2 linked regions of the Pararhizobium sp. A13 genome follow. The protein of the gene in region 1 interacts with the protein of each later gene in a pairwise test. Links are inferred from orthologs where the notes say so. Each region holds a gene or a part of one and is shown in the gene's direction. Other genes may lie near its edges. The genes, in order: cysK and cysE.

What was found.
Region 2: the proteins of cysK (region 1) and cysE interact in binary tests that used the Escherichia coli proteins (3 or more experiments, as listed by UniProt). The link is inferred for Pararhizobium sp. A13 from one-to-one orthologs.

What each region holds. Positions count from the first base shown.
Region 1 is NZ_CP149510.1:1,388,859-1,403,590, forward strand. Bases 6,802-9,601 are described here. They hold cysK (cysteine synthase A), read left to right. Parts: upstream 6,802-7,617; coding sequence 7,618-8,586; downstream 8,587-9,601. Other genes in these bases: WI754_RS06720 (LysE family translocator), read left to right, coding at 6,867-7,484; WI754_RS06735 (DUF1254 domain-containing protein), read right to left, coding at 9,596-9,601. Outside these bases: WI754_RS06675 (DUF2182 domain-containing protein), read left to right, coding at 1-601; WI754_RS06680 (peptide chain release factor 3), read right to left, coding at 625-2,208; dut (dUTP diphosphatase), read left to right, coding at 2,305-2,775; WI754_RS06690 (GNAT family N-acetyltransferase), read left to right, coding at 2,776-3,675; WI754_RS06695 (Lrp/AsnC family transcriptional regulator), read right to left, coding at 3,679-4,125; WI754_RS06700 (DMT family transporter), read left to right, coding at 4,259-5,155; WI754_RS06705 (NIPSNAP family protein), read left to right, coding at 5,176-5,481; WI754_RS06710 (cysteine hydrolase family protein), read right to left, coding at 5,485-6,042; WI754_RS06715 (LysE family translocator), read right to left, coding at 6,083-6,715; more of WI754_RS06735, read right to left, coding at 9,602-11,011; gshB (glutathione synthase), read right to left, coding at 11,708-12,655; WI754_RS06750 (MFS transporter), read right to left, coding at 13,347-14,642.
Region 2 is NZ_CP149510.1:2,910,642-2,925,412, forward strand. What follows is about bases 10,004-12,842. They hold cysE (serine O-acetyltransferase), read left to right. Parts: upstream 10,004-10,928; coding sequence 10,929-11,756; downstream 11,757-12,842. Other genes in these bases: WI754_RS14430 (alpha/beta hydrolase), read left to right, coding at 10,041-10,826; WI754_RS14440 (DUF3126 family protein), read left to right, coding at 11,858-12,061; WI754_RS14445 (phasin family protein), read left to right, coding at 12,307-12,666. Outside these bases: WI754_RS14385 (caspase family protein), read left to right, coding at 1-985; WI754_RS14390 (caspase family protein), read left to right, coding at 985-2,541; WI754_RS14395 (amino acid ABC transporter ATP-binding protein), read right to left, coding at 2,623-3,399; WI754_RS14400 (amino acid ABC transporter permease), read right to left, coding at 3,419-4,576; WI754_RS14405 (amino acid ABC transporter permease), read right to left, coding at 4,581-5,774; WI754_RS14410 (amino acid ABC transporter substrate-binding protein), read right to left, coding at 5,873-6,898; WI754_RS14415 (cystathionine beta-lyase), read left to right, coding at 7,245-8,435; WI754_RS14420 (FAD-dependent monooxygenase), read right to left, coding at 8,439-9,599; WI754_RS14425 (zinc-finger domain-containing protein), read right to left, coding at 9,624-9,869; ATP-dependent Clp protease adapter ClpS, read left to right, coding at 12,917-13,270; ATP-dependent Clp protease ATP-binding subunit ClpA, read left to right, coding at 13,280-14,771.

The sequences.
Region 1 (14,732 bases):
TTTTGCGATGTGGTCGGTGATGATGGTCGGCATGATGCTTCCGTCGGCCGCGCCGATGATCCTGCTCTACGCGCGTGTTGGCCGGCACGCCGCAAGCCAGGGCGCGCCCTTCGCGGCCACCGGCGTCTTCGGCAGCGGCTATGCCGCGGCCTGGTTCGTGTTCTCGCTTGTGGCAACTGCCGGACAATGGCGGCTCGAACGCGGCCTGCTGCTGACGCCGATGCTGGAGAGCGCGAGCGGCCTGTTCAGCGGGATGCTGCTCCTCTTCGCCGGCCTCTATCAGTGGACGCCGCTCAAGCATGCCTGTCTCAGCAAGTGCCGTGCGCCCCTCGCTTTCATCCAGAGCGAGGGGGGATTTCGCCGCGAGCCGTGGGGTGCCTTCAGGATGGGGCTGCGTCACGGCCTTTATTGCGTCGGCTGCTGCTGGCCGCTCATGGCGCTTCTGTTCGTCGGCGGGGTGATGAACATCCTCTGGATCGCCGGGCTCGCGATCTTCGTGCTTGCCGAAAAAGTCATGCCCGGTGGGCAGCGGCTCTCGCAAGCCGCCGGCGCCATCCTCGTCGCAGTGGGCTCATGGCTCATTGTCCGTGGCCTCTTCTGACGGCAGGGCCGGGGCGGCGAATATCACGCGGCCTTGGCGACGTGATACTCCTTGATGGCGACCATCTTGATAGCCGGGTAACGTTCCGCTTCATAACGCAGCGAGAATGAATCCTGGGCCAGGAAGACCGGGTCCCCGTCGAGGTCGCGGGCAATATCGCCACGCCGGGCGTTGATGAATTTGTCCAGGTCCGCTGGCTGATCGGCCGAAATCCAGCGGCAGACGGAGAAACGCGCCACGTCGAAGGAGACCGGCAGGCCGTATTCCGACTGCAGCCGTTCCTTCAGCACGTCGAGCTGCAGCGCGCCGACGACGCCGACGATGGCCGGAGAGCCGTCTTCGGGGGAGAACAGCTGCACCACGCCTTCCTCTGCCATCTGCTGCAGGGCTTCCTTCAGCTTCTTGGCCTTCATCGCATCTTCGAGCCGCACGCGACGCAGGATTTCCGGCGAGAAGTTCGGTACGCCCTGGAACACCAGCTGTTCGCCTTCGGTCAGCGTGTCGCCGATGCGCAAGGTGCCGTGGTTCGGAATGCCGACCACATCGCCTGCATAGGCCGTGTCGGCAAGCTGACGCTGCGAGGCGAAGAAGAACTGCGGCGCTGTCAGGCCGAGCTGCTTGCCGGTGCGCGACAGGCGCGCCTTCATGCCGCGCTCCAGCTTGCCGGAGCAGATGCGGGCAAAGGCGATGCGGTCGCGGTGGTTCGGATCCATGTTCGCCTGGATCTTGAAGACGAAGGCGGTCATCTTGTCGTCGGTCGCCTGGACCGTCCGGACGTCGGCCACCTGATCGCGTGGCGGCGGGGCGAAGTCTCCGAGCGCATTGATGAGGTCGCGCACGCCAAAGTTCCTGAGCGCCGAGCCGAAGAAGACCGGCGTCAGATGGCCTTCGAGGAACGCCTTCTTGTCGAACGGCTTGCAGGCCTCGATCGCCAGCGACAACTCGTCGATGAAGGCATCGCGCTCGTTTTCCGGCAGCCGATGGGCGGCCATTTCCGGCCCGTTGACCTTGGTGAGGATTTCCTGCGTGTCGGAGCCGCGCACGGTGTTGTCGGCGAGATGGTAGGAGCCGCAGAAGGTCTTCGAACGGCCGATCGGCCAGGTCACGGGGGCGCAGTCGAGCGCCAGCTTTTCCTCGACCTCATCCAGAATCTCGAACGGGTCGCGGCTTTCGCGGTCCATCTTGTTGATGAAGGTGATGATCGGGATGTCGCGCATGCGGCAGACTTCGAACAGTTTGAGCGTCCGCGGCTCGATGCCCTTTGCGGCGTCGATGACCATGACGGCGGCATCCACGGCCGTCAGCGTGCGATACGTGTCGTCGGCGAAGTCCTCGTGGCCGGGTGTGTCGAGAATGTTGAAGACATTGCCGCCATATTCGAAGGTCATCACCGAGGTGACGACCGAGATGCCGCGCTCGCGCTCGATCTTCATCCAGTCGGATCGCGTCTGGATGCGGTCCTTCTTCGCCTTGACCTCGCCGGCAAGCTGGATCGCACCGCCGAATAGCAGCAGCTTTTCGGTGAGCGTGGTCTTGCCCGCGTCCGGGTGCGCGATAATAGCAAAGGTGCGGCGGCGGGAAACCGCCTCGGCGAGACTTTCGGCCATGATGTGAATCCTGTGAATTGCCGCGTATGTAGCGACTCCGTGGATAACTTGCAATTCGCATTGACCGTGCCGGAGCTGGAATTGCTAATGAGAGGCATGACTCTTCATTCCCAGACCCGCCCGACCCTCAGCCTCGTCCGCCTGCCAAACGCAACAGGCATCGATCTGCCCGCCTATGAGACGGCCGGTGCTGCCGGCATGGACCTTCGTGCCGCTGTCGCTGCCGATCAGCCGATGACGCTCGCACCCGGCAAGCGGGCACTCGTGCCGACCGGCTTCATCTTCGAAATCCCGGCCGGATACGAGGCGCAAATCCGCCCACGCTCCGGCCTTGCCTTCAAGCACGGCATCACCTGCCTCAATACCCCCGGCACGATCGACAGCGATTATCGCGGCGAGGTGAAGGTGCTGCTCGTCAATCTCGGCGACGAGGATTTCGTCATCGAGCGCGGCATGCGCATTGCCCAGATGGTGATTGCCCCTGTGACGCAGGTTTCCGTCCGCGAGGCGCCGAATGCCAGCGAAACCGCGCGGGGTGCCGGGGGCTTTGGCTCGACGGGCGTCTAAATGCCTGTCGCGTCCGCTGCCTATGGCCTGACGTTCCGGCAGGATTATTTCGGAGATCCCGCCGCCTGGGCCGCGCTGGTGGCGCTGCTGCACGATACGTTCCGCATCGATGTCAGCATTCAGGATCGGTTCGGCGGACCCGATCCGACGAGCATGCCGTTCGCGTATTTTGATGAGAACGGCATCGGCGTCGCCAATTTCAGCGCCTTTTCCATGCCGATCATGATCGACGGCCGGCTTGTCACGGCGGCAGGCTTCCAGTCCGGTGCGGTCCGGCCTGAATGGCGAGGCCGGGGACTCTACCGCGATCTGATGCGGCGGGCGTTCAACTGGTGCGACGCACGGGGTTTTGAACTCGGTCTTCTCCTGACCGACAAGCCGGCACTGTATGAGCCCTATGGGTTCAAAAACGTGCCGCAGCGCCAGTTCTCGGGGCCGCCACCGGTGGCTGCGAGACCCGAGGGCTCGTCGCGCACGCTCTCGCTTGACAATCCCGGCGACGTGGCTGTGGTAAAGCGGCTGTTGCGCGAAAGGACGCCGGTTTCCCCGATCTTCGCGGTCGCGGCGCAGACGGAGATGTTTCTGCTCAACAGCTACTTCGACCCCGGCATCCGGCTGAGCTACCTGGATCAGCCCGAGGTTGTCGTTGCATGGAAATCCCGCGAAGCGAATTGCTTTCAGCTTCTCGACATTGTCGGCCGGACCCTCTCGCCACTCTCCGTCATCCTTGCTGCACTTGATCTGCGCCCGGATCGCATCGAAGTCTGCTTTCCGCCTGACAGGCTGGATTGGCAAGGGAAGCCGGAGCCGTTTGCCTCACAGACCAGTTTGATGGTTCGGGGAGCGGCTGCGGACCGTCTGGCCAGGCCCGTTATGCTTTCGCCGATGGCCGAGTTTTGACACTCATTTTCCACCGTTGAGCGGCGGTAGCCGGCGTTTCACCGGCGTTGACTTGACGATCGAGGTATTGGTCTGGGCGCGTTCGGCGACCTTGTCGAGGATGGTGTCGAGTTGTTCCATGTCGCGCACCAGCAGCTTGGCGATAAAACAGTCGTCGCCCGTCACCTTGTCGCACTCGACGAATTCCGGCGTGTCCTGGATCAGCTTCTCGACGATATGCAGCATGCCCGGCATCGGCCGCACGCGCACCACCGCCTGCAGGGCATAGCCGAGGGCTGCCGGATTGACGCCGACAGTGAAGCCGGTGATCACGCCGCGATCCTCCAGCCGCCGCAGTCGGTCCGCCGTGCTGGGCGAGGATAGACCAGCCTCCTGGGCCAAATCCTTCAGGGATATGCGGGCATTGGTACACAGGATGTCCAGCAGACGCCGGTCGATGTCATCGAGCAAGGAAGCCTCCGTTAGGAATAATTGGCAATTTTCCTTTCATGATTAGGGACAATACCGGATCGTCCTTTCAAAATCCATATAAAAAGGCCTTTCTGCCGACTATCCTTCCGTCGTGTTCAAGGGAGTGGAAGTGATGGAAAAGGATGTCAAAACCGGCAGCATCGAAATGACCGCCGCCATGCTGATTTCCGGCACGATCGGCTGGTTCGTGCTGATGTCCGGCCAACCGGTGATCGATGTGGTGTTGTGGCGCTGCCTGTTCGGGGCGCTGACGCTTCTGGCCATTTGTGCCTCGCTCGGACATTTCCGCAGCGGGATCCTCACATGGCGGCTGTTTGGCCTTGCCGTGCTGGGAGGCGTCGCCATTGTCGTCAACTGGCTGCTTCTGTTCGGCGCCTATTCGCGCTCCTCGATCTCGATTGCCACCATGGTCTACAACACCCAGCCCTTCATGCTGCTCGCCATCGGCGGGCTTTTTTTCAAGGAGAAGATCACCGCGGCGAAGCTCGCCTGGCTCGCCGTTGCGTTTGCCGGCATGGTCGCGATCGTCGAGGCCAAGCCCGCGGGTGATTTCACCGGGGGCGATTATCTGACGGGGATCGCCATGGCGCTGGGCGCTGCATTCTTCTACGCGCTGGCCGCGCTCGTGGCGAAAAGGTTGAAGGGAACGCCGCCGCATCTGATCGCGCTGATCCAGGTCGTCACCGGCCTTCTGATGCTGGCACCTTTCGCCGGCACCTCCGGCCTGCCGACGGAGGCCTATCAATGGGCGTTGCTGGTTGCCATGGGCGCGGTCCATACGGGACTGATGTATGTGCTGCTGTATGGCGCCATCCAGAAGCTGCCGACGCACGTCACCGGCGCGCTGTCCTTCATCTATCCGGTTGCCGCCCTTGCCGTCGATCGCATCGCCTTCGGTCATCAGCTGCAGCCGGGGCAGCTTCTCGGCTCCGCGGCGATCCTGATTGCGGCTGCCGGCATGACATTCGGCTGGACATTACCCCGCCGGGTGCGGCATCAGGCGGGCTGAGACATCCATGGGAGACCCGCATGATCACCTGCTATCTTCGCTACATTATCGACCCTTACAAGCTCGCCGAGTTCGAGGAATACGCAAAACTCTGGATCCCGCTGGTCAACCGATTGGGCGGCACGCATCATGGCTATTTCCTGCCGCATGAAGGGGCGAACAATATCGCGCTCGCCCTCTTCAGCTTTCCGAGCCTTGCGGCTTACGAGGATTATCGCGAGCGCATGGCAAAGGATGCCGAATGCCAGGCAGCCTTTGCGCTTGCCGAGAAAAGCCGCTGCATCCTGAGTTACGAACGCAGCTTCATGCGACCGGTCCTTGAGTAACCCTCAGAAGGTGATCTCGTCCGATCGGCGTAGCTCTATGGCATGTCCGCCGGCGTTGAACCCGCGGAGCACGGCATTGTGATGGGCGATGATCTGCGAAAAGGTCAGCTCGCCCATGTCGCCGGTCGAATGGCCGTCGGAAAGCAGCGTTACGTCATACCCGAGCGACACGGCGCGGCGCGCAGTGGTATCGACGCAGAACTGTGTTTGACAGCCGCCGATGACGAGATGGGTTATGGACCGCTTTGCCAGCTGTTCCTCAAGATCGGTCTGGAAGAAGCTGTCGCAGCTTGTCTTGTGAATGACAGTCTCGCCGAGCACCGGCGCAATTTCATGGCGCAGGCCCCAGCCCTTGGACGAGCGTGCGAGCGGGTCTCCCGGGCCGCCGTCATGCTGCACGAGAATAACCGGGACATGGGCGGCTCGGGCGCGCGCCTGGATCGACTGCAGCCGGCCGATGGTCTCGTTGAGGGCCGCGTCTATGGCAGGCTGGCGCTCCGGTGTGCCTTCGCCCTCGAGGATGGCGTTCTGAACGTCGATGATAAGTAGTGCTGTTGTCATGGCATGCTCAAGTCTTGGTTGGGAGGAAGGAAAAACCGTTTCAGCGGCGGCTTTCCATCGCCATGCGAAGGGCAAGAGCGCCGAGCACACCGCCCATCAGCCAGCGCTGCATGGAAAGCCACGCCGGGCGGCCGGCGAAAAACGTGGCGATGGAGCCTGCCGTCAACACGATCAGCGCATTGACGGAGAGGCTGGTGAAAATCTGGATCGTGCCGAGAACGACGGACTGGGAAAAGACCCGGCCCAGGGCCGGATCAATGAACTGTGGCAGCAGCGACAGATAGAGAACGGCGATCTTCGGGTTCAACAGGCTCGTGGCAAAGCCCATGAAAAACAGGCGGCGCGGGCTGTCTGCCGGCAGGTTGCGAACTTCGAAAGCCGAACGCCCGCCGGGACGCAGGGCCTGCCAGGCGAGATAGAGGAGGTAGAGCGCTCCGGCAAACCGCAGCGCATCATAGGCATAGGGTACCGCCAAGAGCAGCGCGGTGATGCCGAAGGCGGCCGACAGCATATAGACCAGGAAGCCGAGGCCGACGCCGGTGAGCGAGACCAATCCCGCCACCGGCCCCTGACAGAGCGAGCGGGAGATCAGATAGATCATGTTCGGCCCGGGCGTCAGCACCATGCCAAGTGCGACAAGGGCGAACGCGGCCAAGCTTGCGGTTCCAGGCATGAACGGCCTCTCCAGTTCCGGGCGGTGCAAGGCGAAGGTTTGTGCCGGAGCAATGCATTAGCCGGAACAGCCGCTTCGATCAATGCAGCCAGATTGCCCGGCTCAAGAAAAACAGCTAAATGTTCGCGCTCGCAAATGTCCGGAGCCGATTATGAGCCTCGCCACCCTTTTCGCCTACTGCACTGCCCTCTTCATCGCGGCCGCGATCCCCGGGCCGGGCATGACGGCGATCGTCGCGCGGGCGCTTGGTTCAGGATTTCACGAAACATTCTTCATGGGGCTCGGTCTCGTGCTCGGCGACCTGGTCTATCTGACGGCCGTCATCCTTGGTCTTGCCTTCGTGGCACAGACTTTCACCACCGCTTTCATGGTCATCAAGATCCTCGGCGCACTCTATCTCGTCTATATCGCCTACCAGCTCTGGACGACCGGGCTGCTGCCGCAGGATATCCAGGCGAAGAAAAGCGCAAGCATGGGCCTGTCCTTCCTCTCCGGACTGCTGGTCACGCTCGGCAACCCGAAGACCATGTTGTTCTATGTAGCGCTGGTGCCGACGCTGATCGATGTGCATGCGATCGGCCTCAACGAATATGCCATTCTTGTCGGCTCGACCTCCATCGTCCTGATGGCGGTTCTGATCCCGTATATCCTGCTGGCCTCCCGCGCCCGGCTGCTTCTGAAACAACCCCGTGCACTCAAATCGCTGAACCGGATCGCTGCCGGTATTCTCGGCACCACCGCCGCCTACATCGCCACGCGAGCTGCCTGAAATAATCATTCGGCAACCGGCGGTTACGCAACAGTTTTTTCCAATGAGGATCAAGCGGTTGGAGAATAGCCCTCTGGCAAGCGGGTTGGTTTGATCCTATTGTCCCTCACAACTTGGCAAAAGGGAGAACACCATGTCAGAGCAGCGCAAGCCCGGCCGCGGCCGCATCTATTCCTCGATCACCGAGACCATCGGCGATACGCCGATCGTTCGCCTCGACAAGCTGGCGAAGGAAAACGGGGTGAAGGCCAATCTTCTGGCGAAGCTGGAGTTCTTCAATCCGATCGCCTCGGTCAAGGATCGTATCGGCGTTGCTATGATTGAATCGCTGGAAGCACAGGGCAAGATCACGCCCGGCAAGACGACGCTGGTCGAGCCGACGTCCGGCAATACCGGCATCGCGCTCGCCTTCGCCGCTGCCGCCAAGGGATACAAGCTGATCCTCACCATGCCGGAAACCATGTCGGTCGAACGCCGCAAGATGCTGGCGCTGCTCGGCGCCGAACTGGTGCTGACGGAAGGCCCGAAGGGCATGAAGGGCGCCATCGCCAAGGCGGAAGAACTGGCGTCGACCTTGCCTGACGCGATCATTCCGCAGCAGTTCGAAAACCCGGCGAACCCGGAAATCCACCGCAAGACGACGGCCGAGGAAATCTGGAACGACACCGACGGCAGCATCGACATCCTCGTTTCCGGCATCGGCACCGGCGGTACGATCACCGGCGCCGGCCAGGTGCTCAAGGGCCGTAAACCGTCGATCAAGGTTATCGCCGTCGAGCCGGAGGAATCACCCGTCCTTTCCGGTGGCGCTCCCGGCCCGCACAAGATCCAGGGCATCGGCGCGGGCTTCGCACCTGCCATCCTCGATACGAAAATCTACGACGAGATCATCACGGTCAACAGCGCTCAGGCCGTGGAAACGGCGCGGCAGGTGGCGAAGCTCGAAGGCGTGCCGGTCGGCATCTCCTCTGGTGCTGCACTGGCGGCTGCGATCAGGGTCGGCCAGCGCCCGGAAAACGAAGGCAAGAACATCGTCGTCATCATTCCATCCTTCGCCGAACGCTACCTGTCGACGGTGCTGTTCGAGCATCTCGTCGGCTGATCATCGCGATCCTCTGCGTCCAAGCCACTCTCATGTCCGCATGAGGGTGGTTCTGCCTCATGCCGCGGCCGTCAACCGTTCCCCGGCAATGCGGTAGGAAATCGCCTCGGCCAGGTGGACGCGCCCAACCGTCAGCTTTTCGTGAAGGTCGGCGAGCGTGCGGGCAACTTTCAGGACGCGGTGGTAGCCGCGCGCCGAAAATTTCATCTTTTCCGCGGCGTCGCGCAGCCGCTGCAGGCCGCCGGCATCCGGCTCGGCCATCTTCTCGATCATGGATGTCGAGCAGCGCGCGTTCGAGAGGATTTCCGGCATGCCGAAAGCGATGAAGCGATCCGCCTGGATTTCGCGGGCGCGGGCGACGCGTCTTGCGACGATGGCACTCGGCTCGGCCGGCGCCGGGCGGATGAGGTCGGCGGCGGTGACGGAGGGGACATCGATGCGGATATCGATCCGATCCATCAACGGGCCGGAAATGCGCCCCTGATAGTCGGAGACGCAGCGGGGCCGAGGGCGCAGGTATGCCCCGGTTCGCCCGCCATGCCGCAGCGGCATGGGGTCATGGCGGCGACCAGCTGGATGGCGGCCGGATAGGTGACGCGGTGATTGGCGCGGGCGATGATGCATTCAGATGTTTCGAGCGGCTGGCGCAGCGCATCGAGCACCTGGGCGAGCGAAGCCTCGCCCGGCTTGGCGCGGGCCGCCGCCGATCATCGCGGCCATCGTCGCCGAATGGTGTGGCGTGGGGAAGGGCCGCCGGTCCGACAGCTTGCCGCCCGGCAGTTGCCCGGCGATCGAATGGATCATCGACACTTCGAGCAGTTCGGCGGGAGAGAGCGGCGGCAGGATCGAGGGCAGGCGGGCGGCGAGCATCGACTTGCCGGAGCCGGGTGGGCCGACCATCAGCGTGATACGCTGACCTGTGGTCCTCCTTGCGCCAGGAGCTGCCACGGAAATAACTTCCGCTTCGCGCTAAAAGTTAATTTCCGGCAGCGCCTGGCGTTCCCGTCCCTCACGCTGCTTTGGTCATCGGCGGATGCTTCCATGTGCCGTCGAGCGCCGCTTCCTTTGGCCAATAGAGGCGCATGAAAGCGATGAACGGACCTTTGGGCGCAGGCAACCAGTTCGCCTCCTTGTCCTTGCCCGGCGACTCGCTCTGGACGTAGAACGTCAGGCCGCCGTCGGCGTCCTTCACGAACTGCGGGAGCATCGGCGAGTTGAGCAGGTAGCGGTTGATCGGATTGGCGACGAGGAGGCTCTGCGGCAGCTCGTACATAGTCAGTGACCAAAAGGCGTTGACGGGTGGCAGTTGCCCAGGCGCGAAGCGGATGGTGTAGCGGTTGGCACCGGTCAGCTTCTGTCCGTCGGCGTCGACGGCGTAGACCGGATACATCGCCTCCTGCTTCGAATTGCCCCCGATGCCGAGCACAGCTCCAGCCATGCGGTAGAGGTAGTTGTTCTTCAGATACTCGCGCGTGCCGAAAACGTCGCCGGAGGTCACTTCCCCCGTGTCGATTTTTTGTTTCTCCAAATTCGCGAGTTCGGCCCAGGCGTCGGCCATTCCCTGCTCGATGGCGGTTTTCATTTCAGGCGAAAGCTTACTCGCGTCGAAGGTCTTGCCCGCGCCGACTCCGATCTTGGCAAAACGCGCCATCAGTTCGGTTTCTGACGGATCGGTGGGACAGTATTGCAGGATGAAGTTCAAAATGTTGAAAAACTCGGGCGACGTCTTTTCTTCTGCGGGCGTCAGCGTCTTGATGAAATCAACAGCGGGCGCGGCGACTGGCGCGGGTTGGCCGAGAAACGCCGACAGCGGCTCTGCCTTGTAACCCGCCTGGATTTTCTTGACGTTGTCGAGATCGTCCGGATTGAAAAGCTGCGTCCGGTAGGCGGCCCATATGAAATCGGTCTCCGAGCGGATCACTTTCTTCACGCCCTTTGGTGTCTCGCCTTTCCAGCCTGGTCCTGCGATGAGGAAGCTGCCGCCATCATTGCCCGTCGCGCGGCTGCCTAGATAGTCGAAGTTGAAAGTGTACGCATCGATCATTTGAACGCTGAAATAACGGTCCTTCTCAATCGGTGGCACGGTGAGCACCATCGGTTCGGTGCGCAGGTCCAAGCCGAGCCACGAGTAGGGCGTATCCGAGTTGGGCGTCTGGATCGCCGTGTCGGCTGGCGTGTACACACGCGGGGTATTGACGATCTGATTCCATGGCCCCTTGTATTCGGGGTTTTTGGTGTCGACGAAATAAGCGTGCTGGATGCGGTAGCTGTCCACCATCGGGAAGCCGTAAATATAGGCCTCCTTGGCGATGGCACGGGCTTCAACGTCAACGAAGTCCGCAGCTTGAACCGTCGCGGTACCAAACCCAGCAAACCCTGCAGCCAGAATCATGCCTTTCGTGAAATCGCGTTTTGTTAGGTTCATGGCATTTTCTCCCTCAACACCAATCGTGAGGGTAGATGGTGCGCTTGTATCGCGAAAACGCAAGTATCTAATAAAACCTAAAGATGAATTGCCCCATTTGTCGTTGGAACACCCCAGGAGGCATTCGGCCGACAACTAGACGACGGGTGGCCGCCGTATCAGTGGGCCACGAGCGGCCGCTATGGGGCCATGAAGAGAAGTTCACCGAGGTCCCAAATGCGCCAACAGCCGTCGGAAGTTCGACGTCAATTAATGTAGCACAACGTTAGGAGATTGTGGTTTCCGGCCGCGGCCACCTCCAGCGCCCGCTTGGCGCTTTCCTGGCCCTTGATATCGGCGAGATCGGGCATGTTGGCGGCACTGGCGCGGCGCGACCATCACCTGGACGTCGACCGGCATGCCCTCTATGCCCTGAAATGCTACCGTACTGACACGCGCGACCATGATTGCCCCTCTTGCCGCGAGGCGGGCTCCATCCCTGCCACCACAACCTTCACCGGCTGTAGTGGAAAATCTTGCACGAATAACGGAATAAAATAAGAACAGTTATCGAACATGCTCGACGACGATAATCGCCAAGGTTGAAACAGGTTGTATTTTTCGAGGAAGCGGAACAACCGTGAACATCCATGGGATTAAATCGGGTTGTAGCCATGCGCAACCGAGGCGGGTGACGCCTCGGTTGGATCTGTTGTGTCAGGCGCGCTTGCGTTCGATCGCGTCCCAGAGAAGCGCGGCGATATCGGCGCCGCCAAATTTCTTCACTTCGCGGATGCCCGTCGGTGATGTGACATTGATCTCGGTCATGACGTCGCCGATCACGTCGATGCCGACGAGCAGGAAACCGCGTTCGCGCAGCGCAGGCCCGATGCGGGTGCAGATTTCCTTTTCCCGCGTGGTCAGCTCGGTCGCCTCCGGCTTGCCGCCGGCATGCATGTTTGAGCGGGCGTCGTGTTCGGCCGGAACGCGGTTGATCGCGCCGACCGGCTCGCCGTCGACAAGGATGATGCGCTTGTCGCCCTTGCGCACCGCCGGCAGGTATTCCTGCGCGATGAACGGTTCGCGGAACATCTGGCCGAACATTTCAAGCAGCGACGAGAGGTTGCGGTCGTCGCGGGTCGAATGAAACACGCCGGCGCCGCCATTGCCGTAGAGCGGTTTCAGGATGATGTCGCCCATCTCGGCGCGGAAGCTGGCGATCTCGGTGGGGTCGCGGGTGATCAGCGTCTTCGGCATCAGGTCGGGAAATTCGGTGACGAAGATCTTTTCCGGCGAGTTGCGCACCCAGGCCGGGTCGTTGACGACGAGCGTCTTCGGATGGATGCGCTCGAGCAGATGCGTCGAGGTGATATAGGCCATGTCGAAGGGCGGGTCCTGGCGCAAAAGCACAACGTCCATGGTCGACAGGTCGATGCGCTCGGCGTCGCCCAGCGAATAGTGGTCGCCCTTGACGTCGCGCAGGCTCATCGGCTGGACGGTGGCAATGATCCTGCCGTCCCGCAGCGACAGCTGGTTCGGCGTATAGTGGAACAGCTTGTAGCCGCGCGCCTGCGCTTCGAGGCTCATGGCGAAGGTACTGTCACCCGCGATGTTGATGCCCGAGACATGATCCATCTGGATCGCGACATTGACGATTCTTGCCATTGAGTCATTTCCTGTTGATCGTGGGCGTCGTTGAGAGAGGCCTGTCTATATCAAATCGGCTCTGCGGAAACCTACAGATTTCTGTGGAGGCTTGCATTTAGATACAATGAGGCCTTCACGCGGCGCGTTACGCCCGTGGCTTGGCGCCCCGCTCGTTTCGGGCAGGCATGAACTCGGCCGGGACACATCGTGTGCCTGATTGAGTAGATAAAAGTGACACGCGATGTGTCCCGTCGCGGTGGTTTTTACCTGCAACTGCGGTTTCTCTGCGGGGATGGCGGCACCGTTTTCCGGTACAGGGTGGTGCTCGCAGCTCTCGCTGCCGCGCCACGAAAGGCCTGTCTTTCGACACACCAGTCGCGCTCCTCATGTGTGCCTCACAGGCACGCCCCGTCCTGTTTCAGACGAGAGGGAAACCATTTTCTGCAGGCCCCCGCGGCCGCGCCTGCGTTTCAAACACCGACCGAAGGCACCGGCCCCGCCTCGCCGGCAACGCTATCCGGTGTATCCGATGGCGGGACGAGAGGAGTATGGCACGGGCGCAAAAGGCGGGGATGGACGGGGAAGGAATTTGGGGAGATTTCAGCGCCAAATGCGACAGGTTTTCAAGAAAATATGAGGCATTCTGCAATGCGTCGGTCTTGGAAAGGAACGGCGCGAACGCCGTCCCGATGCGCACCTTGGGCCTGCCTCATGCAGCCTGGGGCGTGAGTGTTGCGGAGCCCGGCTTTTTCAGCAGCATGACAGCGAGGGCTGCGAGGATGCACATGAGCCCTGCGATCTGCAGGGCCGGCATATAGGTATCGAAGTCGCTCTTGAAATAACCGGCGCCGAAGGCGGCGGTCGCCGCGCCCAGCTGGTGGCCGGCAAAGACCCAGCCGAAAACGATGCCGGCCTTTTCGCGACCGAAATTTTCCGCAGCGAGCTTCACTGTCGGCGGCACGGTTGCCACCCAGTCCAGGCCGTAAAAGATTGCAAAGACGGACAGCTCCACAAAGCTGAAACCTGAAAGCGAGAGATAGATCAGCGACAGGCCGCGCAGCCCGTAGAACCAGAAGAGCAGTACGCGGCTGTCATACCGGTCCGAGAGCCAGCCGGCGAGGATCGTGCCGAAGAAATCGAAGATGCCGATGACGGCGAGCGTACTGGCGGCGGTGACGGCAGCCATGCCGAAATCACCGCAGATCGAGATCCAGTGGGTCTGGATCAGGCCGTTCGTCGACAAGCCGCAGACAAAGAAGGTGCCGAACAGCACCCAGAAGACGGGATTGCCGGCGACGCTTGTCAGGGTCACGAGCGGCGAGACCAGGGTGGCGAGTAGATTGTGATCCTGCTTCGGTGGCTTGGTAATCGCCGTATCGCCATAGGCCGGAAGGCCTACGTCGGCGGGATGATCGCGCATCAGAAGCAGGACGAGTACCATGGCAGTCGCAATGACCGCGACAGCCAGGGCCAGCGCGGTGCGCCAGCCATAGGCCTCGGTGAGCGCTGCCAGAATGGGAAGGAAGACAAGTTGGCCGGTGGCATTGCTTGCCGTCATCAGGCCGACAACCAAGCCGCGGCGCTTGGAGAACCAGCGAGCGGCGACGGTGGCACCCAGCACCAGCGCCGTCATGCCCGTGCCGACGCCGATCACCACGCCCCAAAGCAAAAGCAGCTGCCAGACCTCGGTCATGAAAAGAGATACGACGATGCCGCCCATGATCAGGGCCAACGCGGTCGAAACCACCTGGCGGATGCCGAAATGGTTCATAAAGGCTGCAGCGAACGGGCCGAGCAGGCCGAAAAGCACGAGGCGAACCGCCATGGCCGAGGAGATGTCGGCGATATCCCAGCCGAATTCCTGGTGGAGTGGCTGGATCATGACGCCGGCCGAACCCATGGCGCCTGCGGTTGCCAGCATGGTGAGGAAGGTGGTGGCGGCCACAACCCACCCATAATGGATTTCCTTTTTCGCCATCCAGTCGGCGACATTTGTCGAGATCATCTGCCCGTCTCCTTCGATTGCCGCGCAGGTGGCGCGATATTAGGGGTATATGCCCGCATTAGCGGGTAGATATCCGTTTCTCGATAAAAA
Region 2 (14,771 bases), 1.5 Mb from region 1 along the record:
GCCACCCTCTGAGGAAGCGGTTTCGGGAGCGCGGATCAAGGAAGCTCAATTCCGCCAGGTGACGGTGCTTGCTGCCTCGCTGGAAAGCCAGCCTTCGCCCGAAGTGATCATCGGCGGCGAAGCGCGCGGAGCCCTGAGCTGGAGTTTTGCCCGCGCGGTCGAGGGATCGGCGGATCGGAACCAGGATGGCCGTATCTCCCGGGTTGAACTGGAGGATTATGTCTTTGCCAATGTGAAGCACCAGTCCGAGGCCTTGCAGATCCCGAACTTCACGCCACAGGTGCCGCGCTCTGAGGACGAGGTGGTCATGCCGCTTACCCGCAGCGTAGCAGCAGCTGCCGATCCAAGTGCTCAGAAAACGAAAACTCATAAGCCTGTGAGAGAAACGGGCTGGGACGGTAAGCTGGCGCTGACGGTAAGCGGCTCGCAGATGGTCCCGGAAAATACCGGCGGCAGCGGCGTGCCCTACCGCTGGGATGCGGCGAGTGGCGTCTTCTATACGCCGAATGGGGACGTGGCCGGTGAGAACATCAACGAAGGCAATGTCCAGGTCGTCGTCAACAAGTTCATTCTGCTCGATTTTCTGAAAGCGATGGCGAGCCAGAACCCCGGCACGGTATCGTTGACGCCGCAAAAGGATATTTACGCGGCCGGTGACCGGTTGGCGTTCGACGCACCCGCCTCCGGATACAAGAACATGATCGTCTTCAACCTCGCCAATACCGGCGAAGTGCAATTGCTGGACGTGCAGGCGGAGGGGACTGAAAGCCACGAGTTCAAGCTGTCCGACTTGCAGGTCGTCGAACCTTTCGGCGCCGATCACCTCATCGTCCTTTCAACCAATGAGCCGATCGACGCCATTGGCGCTGCGCTGGCGAGCAAGAATGTCGATGCCTCGACGCTGCTGCAACTGCTCACGACGCGGATTGATGGTACCGATACGAGCGTCGCGATCCAGCCGCTCTATACCCGGGAAAAACTCTGATGGCCGCGCTACGAACTGTCGCAGGATTGCTCGGTGCATCATTGCTATTGGCGCAGTCGCCGGCGGCAAAGGCGGAGGATCGGGCGCTGCTGGTCGGCATCGGTACCTACGAAAACCTGCCGGAGGATATGTTCCTGCATGGGCCGAAGAACGACGTGAAGGCGATCGAGGCGCTGTTGACCGGCACGCTCTCCTTCAAGCCGGAAGCCATCCGCGTGTTGACCGACGACAAGGCCAGCCGCGAGGCGATCCTGTCCTCGGTCAATGATTGGCTGATTGCCGCAACAGCACCCGGCGACCGGATTTTTTTCTACTTTTCCGGGCATGGCCTGCAGGTGAAGGACGCCACCAAGGATGAAGAGGACGGGATGGACGAGGCGCTGTCCACCTACGACATCAAGGCCGGCGAAGTGGACTGGACGAATGTCATCCTCGACGACGATCTCGAGGCGCTGCTGGAAAAGATGAAGGGCAGGGCGGTTACGCTGGTGATTGACGCTTGCCATTCCGGCACCATCTCCCGCTCCCTGTCGGCCGAGCAGCTTTCGGGCATGAGCGGCGCGCGCTACCTGCCGCGTCCTTCCGCTAACCCATTGAAGAACAAGGTGACACGCGGCCTGCGGATCGATCTGGGTGTCGTCGACAAGCCGGCGGAACTGACGGCCGGCGGCGTCACCGCCTGGAGCGCGGCCGCCCCCTACCAGGTTGCCTGGGACGATGTGCGGTTGCCGATCGAAGACCGTCACGGCGTCTTTACGTCGGCTTACGTAGCCGGCTACAAACCTTCGGAATCGGATGGAAACGCCAACGGTCTGGTCAGCAATGCCGAGCTCTTCCAGTATGTGACGACAAAGTCCAAGGAATATTGTTCGGCCCAGGAAAACTGCGACAACCTCGATCCACAGTTGGAGAGCGTGCCCGATGCGCTCGGCACGAGTGTTGCCAAGCCGGAACCCTACAAGACGGAACAAACCGCAACGACAACAGACCAGCAACAGGGCAAACCGGAACCGGTTTACCAGCAGGCGAAGGTCGATGCAGGGACAACATCCGCTTACGTCGATGCAAATCCCGTGGCAGCCATAGGCGACATTGTCGGCAAGGCGGATACGGGCGATGTGACGGTGACACTTGATACCGGTCCCGCGCTGAAAAAGGGCCAGCCCTTCAAGATTTCCATCACCAGCAAGTATGACGGCCGTCTGGTGTTGCTCGACGTGAACGGCGAGGGTGTCGCGACGCAGATTTTCCCGAATGAGATGGCGCAGAAAATAACGCCGCTTTCGGCGGGCTCGACACTGACCATCCCGGACGACTATTACGGCTTCGATTTCGAGGCGGATGGCAGCGGCGAGAATATGCTGGTAGCCATTGTCGTCAGCGACGATCTCGATTTGAGGGATGTCGCGCCAGCGGCGCAGGGACTGAATACCGAACTCGACGCGCGAAAAAGGCTGAGCGAGATCGTCGCCAAGCTGCAGAAGACATGGACGGGGGATGCCGAAAATCGCGGTTTGCGATGGTCGCTGGGAACGCTGAAATACACGATAGAATAGGGCCGAATGCCCTCAGAAGCCAGAAAGCCCGCGACGGTCGTCGCGGGCTTTCTGCTATGGCGCTGTTGGAGTGCGACAGATCTAGTGCAGGATCTGGCTGAGGAACAGCTTGGTACGCTCGTGCTGCGGATTGTCGAAGAACTCGGCCGGCGAATTCTGTTCGACGATCTGGCCCTGGTCCATGAAGATCACGCGATTGGCGACCTGGCGGGCGAAACCCATTTCGTGGGTGACGCACAGCATGGTCATGCCTTCTTCGGCGAGACCGACCATGGTGTCGAGCACTTCCTTGATCATTTCCGGGTCGAGCGCCGAGGTCGGCTCATCGAACAACATGACGCGCGGATTCATGCACAGCGAGCGGGCGATCGCCACGCGCTGCTGCTGACCACCGGAGAGCTGGCCCGGATATTTGTTGGCCTGCTCCGGGATCTTGACGCGCTTCAGGAAGTGCATGGCGACTTCTTCCGCCTGCTTCTTCGGCATCTTGCGCACCCAGATCGGCGCCAGCGTGCAATTTTCCAGGATCGTCAGATGCGGGAAGAGGTTGAAGTGCTGGAACACCATGCCGACTTCGCGGCGCACTTCGTCGATCTTCTTCAGGTCGTTGGTGAGCTCGATTCCATCGACGACGATCTTGCCCTTCTGGTGCTCTTCCAGCCGGTTGATGCAACGGATCATCGTCGATTTACCGGAGCCCGACGGGCCTGCAATGACGATGCGCTCGCCGCGCATGACCTTCAGGTTGATGTCGCGCAGAACGTGGAAGTCCCCGTACCACTTGTTCATGCCGACGATTTCAATGGCGACGTCCGTGGACGAGACTGTCAGTTTTGATGCCAGAGCTTCATTTGCCATGACGTTTTCCCCTCAATTGTTATCTTTTGTGGCCCTTGTCGAGCCTTCTTTCCATGAACCCTGAATAGCGTGACATGCCGAAGCAGAAAAGCCAGAAAGTAAAACCGGCGAAGATCAGGCCGGTCAGCGGCGTCACAGGCGAAGCCCAGTTTGCGTCCGAGAAGTTCTGACGAACGATCCCGAGCAGGTCGAACATCGAGATGATGGAGACAAGCGACGTATCCTTGAACATGCCGATGAAGGTGTTGACGATCCCTGGGATAACCAGTTTCAGTGCCTGTGGCAGGATGATGAGACGCATTTTCTGCCAATAACCGAGACCGAGTGAATCGGCTCCTTCGAACTGGCCTTTCGGGATAGCCTGGAGACCACCGCGCACCACTTCGGCCATATAGGCGGAAGCAAAGAACGACACCCCGATCAGGGCACGCAAAAACTTGTCGACGGTCATTCCCGGCGGCATGAACAGAGGCAGCATGACGCTTGCCATGAAAAGCACGGTGATCAGCGGAATGCCGCGAACGATTTCGATGAAGATGGTGCAAATCATTCGGATGACCGGCATTTTCGACCGTCGTCCAAGCGCCAGGATAATTCCGAATGGAAGAGAAACGACGATGCCGACGAAGGATAGGATGAGGGTCACCATCAGGCCGCCCCAGAGCGCCGTCTCGACATATTCCAGCCCGAAAACCCCGCCGATCAGCAGGAAGTAGGAAACCACGGGCAGGACGCCGAAAAGCAGGACTGCGTTGATTCCCTTGTAGGGAATCTTCGGAATCAGCATCGGCACGAGCAGTAGCACGAAGAGGATGCCGACCAGCATCGGTCGCCAGCGCTCATCGACCGGATAGCGGCCATAAATGAACTGGTCGAACTTCGCTCCGACGAACGCCCAGCAGGCGCCGCTCCAGCCTTCCGGCTGCGAACCGCCCTGGGAGACCGTGGCGCAGACGCCGCGGCCTCCGCCCGTCCAGGCGGCGTCGATGAACAGCCAGCGGATTACCGGCGGCAGGAACCAAGCCAGAAGCAGGAGGGCAACGATCGTCAACACCGTGTCCTTCGGCGTGGCGAACAGGTTTTTGCGGAACCAGGCAATCCAGCCTTTTTCAAGCAACGGTGGAGTCGTGGGTGCGATCAGCTCGCTCCGGACGAAGTTGGCTTGTTGCGCGCTCATCGGCTTATCTCTCCACCAGTGCCATCTTGGCGTTGAACCAGTTCATGAACAGCGATGTCGAAAGGCTGAGCGTGAGATAGACGACGAGCCAGATGCTGACGACCTCGACCGACTGACCCGTCTGGTTGAGGATCGTGCCGCCGATGGCGACGAGATCGGCGTAACCGACCGCAATGGCCAGCGACGAGTTTTTCGTCAGGTTGAGATATTGGCTGGTCAGCGGTGGAATGATGATCCGCATCGCCTGCGGCACGACGACCAGGCGAGTGGTCAGGCCTGGCCGAATGCCGAGCGCATGCGCCGCCTCAGACTGGCCATGACTGACGCCGCGGATACCGGCGCGAACGATTTCCGCGATGAAGGCCGCGGTGTAGAATGACAGGGCTAGGAACAGCGACAGGAATTCCGGCCCGACGACCGATCCGCCCGTCAGGTTGAATTTTCCGGCGATCGGAACGTCGAACGAGATCGGCATGCCGGTGACCAGGAAGGTCAGAAGCGGTAGGCCGATCACCGTGCCGAGCACAAACCAAAGGACCGGCGGGCGCTTGCCTGTCTCCATCTGCTTTTTGTTTGCATATCGCGCAAAGACAATGCTCGCTATGACCGCTATGACCAGAGCGTAGAAGGTATACTGCGCACTGCTGTCGAAAACGGGGCGGGGAAAGGCAAGACCGCGATTGTTGACATACATGTTGAGCGGCAGCGCCAGCGATTCACGCGGCTGCGGCAAGACGGCGAGAACGCCGGAATACCAGAAGAAGATGACGAGTAGCGGCGGAATGTTGCGGAAAACCTCTACATAGACCATCGACAGCTTCGCGATCAGCCAGTTCTTCGACAATCGGCCGATGCCGACCAGAAAACCGATGATCGTCGCCGTGAAGATGCCGGTTACGGCGACAAGCAACGTATTGAAGAATCCGACGACCAGCGCACGTCCATAGGTCGAATCGCTAGTGTAGGCGATCAGCGACTGGCCGACGTCGAAGCCCGCGCGTCCGCCCAGAAAACCGTAACCGGAGGCGATATTGGCGCGCTTTAGATTCTCAATGGTGTTTTGAGTGATCCAAATGACGGCGATTGCCAGGACAAGAATCGTGATTGCCTGGTAAAGGTAGCCCCGAACTTTGGGGTCGTTCAGAAATGAGCTTGTTTGCCGGTTTTTGCCGGGCGGAATCGTGACGTCCACTGTCATTCAGAGCCTCTTTATCCCCTATTCGCCCTGTTGCGAGCGATTCTTATTATTGGGAAGAGAAGGCGGCCGGAGCCGCTTTCTCAAGTCGTCAAACCGTCTTAGCGGACCGGCGGTGCGTACTGGATGCCGCCCTTGCTCCACAGGGCGTTCAAGCCGCGCTGGATCTTCAGCGGGCTGCCGCCACCGATGTTGCGCTCAAAGACCTCGCCGTAGTTGCCCACGCCCTTGATGACCTTCACGGCCCAGTCGTTTTCGAGGCCGAGATCGGTACCGATCTTGGTATCGGCTTCAACGCCGAGGAAGCGCTGGATGTCCGGGTTCTGGGACTTCTTCATTTCCTCAACATTGGCCTGGGTGATGCCGAAATCTTCAGCGTTGATCAGGGCGTAGTGCACCCAGCTGACAATGTCGAACCACTGGTCGTCGCCCTGACGAACAGCGGGGCCGAGCGGCTCCTTCGAGATGATCTCGGGCAGAACGATGTGATCGTCCGGCGCCGAAAGGATCAGGCGGGTCGCGTAGAGACCGGACTGGTCTGTCGTGTAGACGTCGCAGCGGCCCGCGTCATAGGCGGCGTTCACCTCATCGAGTTTCTCGAAGACGACCGGATTGTACTGCAGGTTGTTGGTCTTGAAGTAGTCGGCGAGGTTTAGCTCGGTCGTCGTGCCCGTCTGGACGCAGACAGCGGCGCCGGAAAGTTCGAGCGCCGATTTCACGTTGAGGCTCTTGCGGACCATGAAGCCCTGGCCGTCATAGTAGTTGACGGGGCGGAAGTTGAAGCCGAGCGCGGTATCGCGGTTGATGGTCCAGGTCGTGTTGCGGGCAAGCACATCGACTTCGCCCGACTGAAGCGCGGGGAAACGGTCCTTGGCGGAGGTCGGCGTGTATTTCACCTTCGTGACGTCGCCAAAAATGGCAGCGGCGATCGCCTTGCAATAGTCGACGTCGAAGCCAGCCCAGTTGCCCTGCGCGTCCGGCGCCGCGAAGCCTGCAAGCCCGCTGTTGACGCCGCACTGCAGGAAGCCCTTTGCCTTGACGTCGCCAAGCGTCGACGCAGACGCGGCCTGGGCGCCAATCCCCATGACGGCAGCGCCGACAAGCGCTGTCAGAATTCTTTTTGCCATTTTTAGAACCTTTTTCTGTTGTCTTTGTTCTTGTCCACACCCGCTGCTCGCGGTCGAGCGCAAAGCACGGCCCCCGCCACCCTCCTGGCGCGAGTTCTCTATCTCATTCCCAAAACCGCGCAGGGTCAAGACACGTTGCCGTTTTTCTGGGTTACACGCATAGAATCGTTGAGAAAGCCGAGTGTTTGGGCAGTTTTTAGCTGTTGAAAGCAGTTTTTTGTATAAAAAACCGCCAGAATCGAAATTTTCGTCAATTGGATAGCCCGTTGGCCTTGGAGTCTCTTGACCCATCCGGAGAGCGGGCCGACAAGTGCGGCAACACGATAGACCTCAGACGGATTCTCCCATGAACGACAAGAAGAGTTTTCTCGCTGACGCGGGGCCAAACACCCGGCTTGCCCATATCGGCAACGATCCAATGGACTACCATGGCTTTGTAAATCCGCCCGTGGTGCATGCCTCAACTGTGCTGTTTCCCAACGCAAAGACCATGGAGACCCGGGCGCAGAAATACACCTATGGCACGCGCGGGACGCCGACCACGGACGCATTATGCGAGGCGATCGACGAACTGGAAGGCTCGGCCGGCACCATCCTCGTTCCGTCTGGGCTTGCTGCCGTCACGGTTCCGTTCCTGACCTTCCTGTCGCCCGGCGATCATGCGCTGATCGTTGATTCGGTCTATTTCCCGACCCGGCATTTCTGCGACACGATGCTGAAAAGGCTTGGGGTCAGCGTCGAATACTACGATCCGATGATCGGCGCCGGCATCGAAAGCCTGATCAGGCCGAACACCAAGCTCGTGCACACGGAAGCGCCGGGCTCCAACACGTTCGAAATGCAGGATATCAGCGCGATTGCGGCCGTCGCCCATCGTCATGGCTGCGTCGTGACCATGGACAACACGTGGGCGACGCCACTTTATTTCAAGCCGCTCGACCACGGCGTCGATATCTCGATCCATGCGTCGACCAAATATCCTTCCGGTCATTCCGATATCCTGCTTGGCACCGTATCGGCCAATGCCGCCCATTGGGAGCAGCTCAAGGAAGCCAATATCACGCTCGGCATCTGCGCCTCTCCTGATGACAGCTACCAGATCCTGCGCGGCCTGCGCACCATGGGTGTTCGTCTCGACAGGCATCAGGAAAGCGCGCTGAACATCGCCCGCTGGCTCGAAGAGCGCGAGGACGTTGCGCGCGTTCTGCATCCGGCGCTGCCGAGTTTCCCGGGTCACGAACTCTGGGAGCGGGATTTTACCGGCTCCAGCGGTATCTTCTCCTTCGTCCTCAAGGCCGGGAGCCAGGAGCGGTTCAAGCCGAAGGCGCATGCCTTCCTCGACGCCCTGTCACTGTTCGGGCTTGGTTATTCCTGGGGCGGCTTCGAAAGCCTTGCTCTCCATGTCGGACTTTCCGACCGCAAGATCTGCACGGCGCCGAGCGAAGGCCCGGTTCTTCGGCTGCAGATCGGGCTGGAGGATGTGGCGGACATCCGCAAGGATATCGAGGCTGGTCTCGCAGCGGCAAAAGCCGTCTGATCTTCAGTCGCATGGCTCGTAGCCATAGAGCCAGTCGAAATCGGCGGCCAGGCTTTCCGGCCGCCGTATCGACAGAACCAGATCACGCCCGAGCCTGACCGGACCGCGGGCGTGATAGGCGAAGCGATTGAACGTGCCACGCGAACGCACCCGGGCTATACGGCGCTTCCGGTGATCGGCGAAAGCGGCGAGGGGCTGTCCCCCTTTGACAAAGGTTGCAAGCTCGAAGGCGTCTTCGATGGCCATCGCAGCGCCTTGGGCGGCAAACGGCATCATCGCATGGGCAGCATCACCGATCAGAACGGTTTCCTCGCCTTGATGCCAGACACCCTCGCTGACCTCGTAAAGCGGCCAGATCGTCGGCTGTGTCGCATTCCGCAGCATGTCGACAATCTCGGGATGCCAGCCGGAAAAAGCGGCCAGCAGCTGTTTTCGCGCCTCGCCATGGGGCAGGGTGCGATCCGGCGTTTCCTTCGGATCGTGTCCGCCGGCGATCGCAACCACATTGAAGCTGCGTAGCCGTGGCAAGGGATAGATGACGAGGTGCGCACCTCCGGCGAGAAACGCGGATACTTTCCTTGCATCGAACATGGCGGGTGCACGTGCCTCATCGAGCGTCAACCGCCAGGCGACGTTTCCGGAAAACTGTGCTTTTCCAGCCCCCTGGATGCGGTTCCTAACCTTGGACCAGACGCCGTCGGCGCCGACAACGAGGCCGGGTTCTTTGCCTATGACTCCTGTCAGAGAATCGCGTGATGCGTCATCGATCCGCGCGCCGAGATGCAGGCGGCACAATGGCTCGGCTTCGACAGCGGCAAGCAGAACCTTCTGAAGGTCGGCCCTATGCAGGACGCCGTAGGGGGATTTCCAGCGGTCCCGTGCGAAGGGTCCTGACGGGACAGAAGCGATCGGACGAAGAGAGGACCCGCTGACAAGGCAGATTGCTGCCGGTTCGCTCCAGACCTGTTCCAGCTGCAGGGCGAGACCGAGTTTCGCTAGAACGCGGGTGGCGTTGGGGGAGAGTTGCAATCCGGCGCCCGTTTCGCTCAGGACCGAAGTCTGCTCGAGGACATCGCTGGCGATGCCCTTGCGCGCAAAACACAAGGCTGCCGTGAGACCTGCGATGCCGGCTCCGACGATCGCGACAGGCTCGCATTGTGTCATGGACGAAACTTTCGCCGGGTGGGCTCAGGCGGCCTTCGCATTGAAGGTGCAGCCGTCCGGCACCGTCTGGTCCGCGTGAAGCCTGGAATTGTAGCGATAGAGCGTCGAACAGTAGGAGCAGACCTTCTCGTTGTCGTCGCCCATGTCGATATAGATGTGAGGATGGTCAAAGGGCGCGGAGGCGCCTGTGCACATGAATTCCTTCACGCCGATCTCGATTACTGCGTGGCCGCCGTCGTTCTGAAAGTGAGGGATACCGTGCCCGGCCATGTCGTGCTCCACTTGCGTCGTCTGGAAGAATAGTCGAATTCGGCGGCACCATAGAAAGCTTTGCGCAAAAAGTGTAGCGGCAAAGATGCCGCGGCCGCGCGTTTTTTGCCGTGCCGGGGGTTTTCCCCATCGAGCCGCTATCATAGGTTCGGCGAAAAACAGGACGTTCCCATGGATTTGAATCCCCCGCCTTTTTCGACATTTTCCCATGACGGGCTGACGATTGCCTATTTCGACGAGGGCGACCCGTCGGGCGATCCGATCCTGTTGATCCACGGTTTCGCGTCCAGCGCCAATGTGAACTGGGTCTTTCCGGGTTGGCTGAAGACGCTCGGCGATGCCGGATATCGGGTGATCGCACTCGACAATCGCGGCCATGGCGCCAGCGACAAGCCCCATGATCCGACCGTCTACCATCCACCGGCAATGGCCGGCGATGCGATCGCGCTTCTCGACCATCTCGGCATCGCCGAGGCGCACGTGATGGGCTACTCCATGGGCGCCCGCATCTCCGCCTTTCTGACGCTCGCCAATCCCCATCGTGTCCGCTCCCTCATACTCGGCGGTCTCGGTATCGGCATGGTGACCGGGGTCGGAGAATGGGATCCGATCGCCGACGCTCTCACTGCGCCGTCCCTCGATGCGGTGACCCATGATCGCGGCCGTATGTTCCGCGCCTTTGCCGACCAGACGAAAAGCGACCGCCAGGCACTTGCGGCCTGCATCTCGACCTCCCGCGACCTTCTTTCCGTCGAGGACGTGGGGCGGATCGACGTGCCGGTGCTCGTTGCCGTGGGCACGAAAGACGATATCGCCGGCTCGCCGCAAGAGCTTGCGACGCTCATACCGCACGCGCTGGCCCTGGATATTCCCGGCCGGGATCACATGCTTGCCGTCGGCGACCGGGTCTTCAAGAAGGCCGCGCTCGAGTTTTTGGCGAGGGTCGGGCAGGTGTGAAGCATCCGGAGCGTTTTAGCGCTCATTTTCGGAGCAGCCATTTATATCCGGTTCGATTTGGCCTATATCTGGTCGGACGACGGACTACGAAGGAGAGCGGCGATGGTCGCCAGAACTGACATACGCCCGACCGAGACCGTGAAGATCATGGACCCGATCTGGGACAGCCTGCAGGAGGAGGCGCGCGCCGCCGCCCAGCAGGATCCGTTGCTTGCGGCATTTCTCTATTCGACCATCATCAACCAGCATTCCCTGGAAGACAGCGTCATCTATCGCATCTGCGAGCGCCTCGATCACCCCGATCTCCAGGCCAACCTTCTGCGCCAGACCTTCGCCGAGATGCTGGAGGACTGGCCGGAATGGGGCGCCATCCTGCGCGTCGATATCCAGGCTGTCTACGACCGTGACCCGGCCTGCACGCGGTTCCTGGAGGCAATCCTCTATTTCAAGGGCTTCCATGCAATCCAGACCCACCGGCTGGCGCACTGGCTGCTGAACCGCGGCCGCCGCGATTTCGCCCTCTACCTGCAAAGCCGGTCGTCCTCGGTCTTCCAAACGGACATCAATCCGGCGGCGCGCATCGGCAAGGGCATCTTCCTCGATCACGCAACGGGCCTTGTGGTCGGCGAGACGGCGGTGGTCGGTGACAATGTCTCGATCCTGCATGGCGTCACGCTTGGTGGCACTGGCAAAGAGGGCAGCGATCGACATCCGAAGATCGGCAATGGCGTGCTGATCGGCGCCGGTGCCAAAATCCTCGGCAATATTCACATCGGCAATTGCTCGCGTGTCGCAGCAGGCTCCGTCGTGCTCAAGGAGGTTCCGGCGAAAACCACTGTAGCCGGTGTTCCGGCGCGCGTCGTCGGAGAAGCAGGCTGCTCCGAGCCGTCGCGCTCCATGGACCAGTTGCTCGTTTCCTTCGAGATCTGATTTGCAGCGATTTGTCGGCTGGCGGGGGAGACAAGGGGTTTACACCGCTTGAGGCCCCGTGCAAGAAGCGGCGCAAATCAAACCCGCCATGGAGAAAAGACTTGAAGCCCGAAGAAATCAGAAAGCTCGAAGCCTATTTCAAGCGCACTTTCAACCAGTCGATGGTCATCAAGGCGCGTCCGAAGAAGGACGAGTCGGCCGAAGTTTACCTCGGCGATGAGTTTCTGGGCGTTGTCTTCCGCGATGAGGAAGACGGCGAGCTGTCCTACAATTTTTCGATGGCCATTCTCGACATCGACCTCTAATCGCTCGTTACAGTTGAGTTCATCCTTTTTGACCCGGCCCTAATGTTCAGGCCGGGTTTTTTCGTAAAGTCATACTTTGGTTTATTCTTTTATTTATTTTTCCGCAGAAAGTGCTCCATTTTCGCTGTTTTTCATCAAGCTGTTGCAATGACAGTGTTTTATTGCGCTGCACGTATACATTGACTTTATTGTGCAGTGCACATAAAGTGGTATCGTTGCAAGGCGTCAAAAAGAGGAGCAGCCTGATGTTCAATTTCGAAGATGCAAACAAGAAAAGCAAAGAAACGATGGATACGATTTTGAAGAGCTATGCAGCGTTGACAAAGGCTTTTCAGGCGATCGCCACCGAAGCCGCAGACTATTCGAAGAAGGCGTTTGAAGACAGCGTTGCTCACATCGAAAAGATCAGCACCGTCAAGAGCGTCGAAGCTGCTTTCGAGCTGCAGACCAGCTACGTCAAGTCTGCTTATGAAGGCTATATCGCCGAAGCCACGAAAATCGGCGAAATGTACGCCGATCTCGCCAAGGACGCCTACAAGCCGTACGAAGCACCGGTCGCCAAGGCCACGGCTGCCGTCAAGTCGGCTACCGCTGCCGCTGCGTAAGGCTTCCGCGTCACAAATCTATTGCTGAAAAACCGGCCGCGCATCCCGCGGCCGGTTTTTTGTTGTCTGCATGGGATCTCAACGATTGGCAGTCCAAGAAAGTTGGTCAATCTTGTGCTCCATGACGCAAATATGATTGCAGTGCAGGAGAACAGCCTTAAAATCCGGAAAAGAACCACTAGATTATGTGTCACGAACAGGCTGTGAATACCTCCCAAGCATTTGCGGCCGGACAAGGGAATGAAGTAGAATGATCGCCATGCCGGTCTGGATGCAAAAAGACAGCGACGGGGATGGGGGCAATGCCAATCGCGGCACGTCCGTCATCACTCGGACAAAGCCGAAGACCAAGAAGCCGAGCCTGTACCGCGTACTGCTTTTGAACGACGACTACACGCCCATGGAATTTGTGATCCATATTCTGGAGCGGTTTTTCCAGAAGGATCGCGAGGCGGCAACACTGATCATGCTGCACGTTCACAATCACGGCGTGGGTGAATGCGGTGTATTCACCTACGAAGTTGCCGAAACCAAAGTGACGCAAGTGATGGATTTCGCCCGCCAGCATCAGCACCCGCTGCAATGCGTCATGGAAAAGAAATGAGGAACTGACGTGCCAACATTTTCAACCAGCCTTGAAAAGGCGCTGCACCAGGCTCTGACGCTGGCCAATGAGCGCCATCACGAATATGCCACGCTGGAGCATCTGCTGCTGGCACTGATCGACGATGCCGATGCGTCGGCGGTCATGGGCGCGTGCAACGTCAATCTCGACAGCCTTCGCAAGACCGTGTCCGACTATGTCGACAATGAACTCGGCAACCTGGTCACGGGTTACGACGAGGACTCCAAACCGACGGCGGGCTTTCAGCGCGTTATCCAGCGGGCAGTCATTCACGTTCAATCGTCGGGTCGCGAGGAGGTGACGGGGGCCAACGTGCTCGTTGCCATCTTCGCCGAACGCGAGAGCCATGCTGCCTATTTCCTGCAGGAGCAGGAAATGACCCGCTACGACGCGGTCAATTTCATCTCGCACGGCATCGGCAAGCGGCCCGGCTCGTCAGAGACACGTACCCCGCGCGGCGCCGACGAGTCGGAATCCGAACAGAAACCTTCGCGCGAGCAGGACGAGGGCGGCCCTAAGAAGCAGCAGGATGCGCTGACCGCCTATTGTATCAACCTCAATGAGAAGGCCAAGGGCGGCAAGATCGACCCGCTGATCGGTCGCCACTCGGAGGTCAATCGCACGATCCAGATCTTGTGCCGCCGTTCGAAGAACAACCCGCTCTACGTCGGCGATCCCGGCGTCGGCAAGACGGCGATCGCCGAAGGGCTCGCCAAGCGCATCGTCGAGAAGAAGGTGCCGGAAGCGTTGCAGGACGCGACGATCTTCTCGCTCGACATGGGCACGCTCTTGGCTGGCACGCGCTATCGCGGCGACTTCGAAGAGCGCCTGAAGCAGGTCGTCAAGGAACTGGAAGACTATCCGGGCGCTGTCCTGTTCATCGACGAGATTCACACGGTGATCGGCGCCGGGGCGACCTCGGGCGGCGCCATGGATGCGTCCAACCTGTTGAAGCCGGCTCTGTCCTCCGGGGCGATCCGCTGCATCGGCTCGACCACCTACAAGGAATATCGCCAGTTCTTCGAGAAGGACCGGGCACTTGTTCGCCGTTTCCAGAAGATCGACGTCAACGAGCCGACGATCAACGATACCATCGAAATCATGAAGGGCCTGAAGCCCTACTTCGAGGATTATCACAAGCTGAAATACTCGAACGAGGCGATCAAGTCTGCCGTCGAGCTTTCGGCCCGCTACATCAACGACCGCAAGCTGCCGGACAAGGCGATCGACGTGATCGACGAGACTGGTGCCGCCCAGATGTTGCTGCCGCAGAACAAGCGGCGCAAGCTGATCACCGAGAAGGAGATCGAAGCGACGATCGCGACGATGGCCCGTATTCCGCCGAAGACCGTTTCCAAGGATGACGAGACCGTTCTCGCCAATCTGGAAAAGGAACTGCGCTCGGTCGTTTACGGTCAGGACCTGGCGATCGAAGCTTTGGCGTCGGCGATCAAACTGGCGCGCGCCGGCCTTCGTGAAC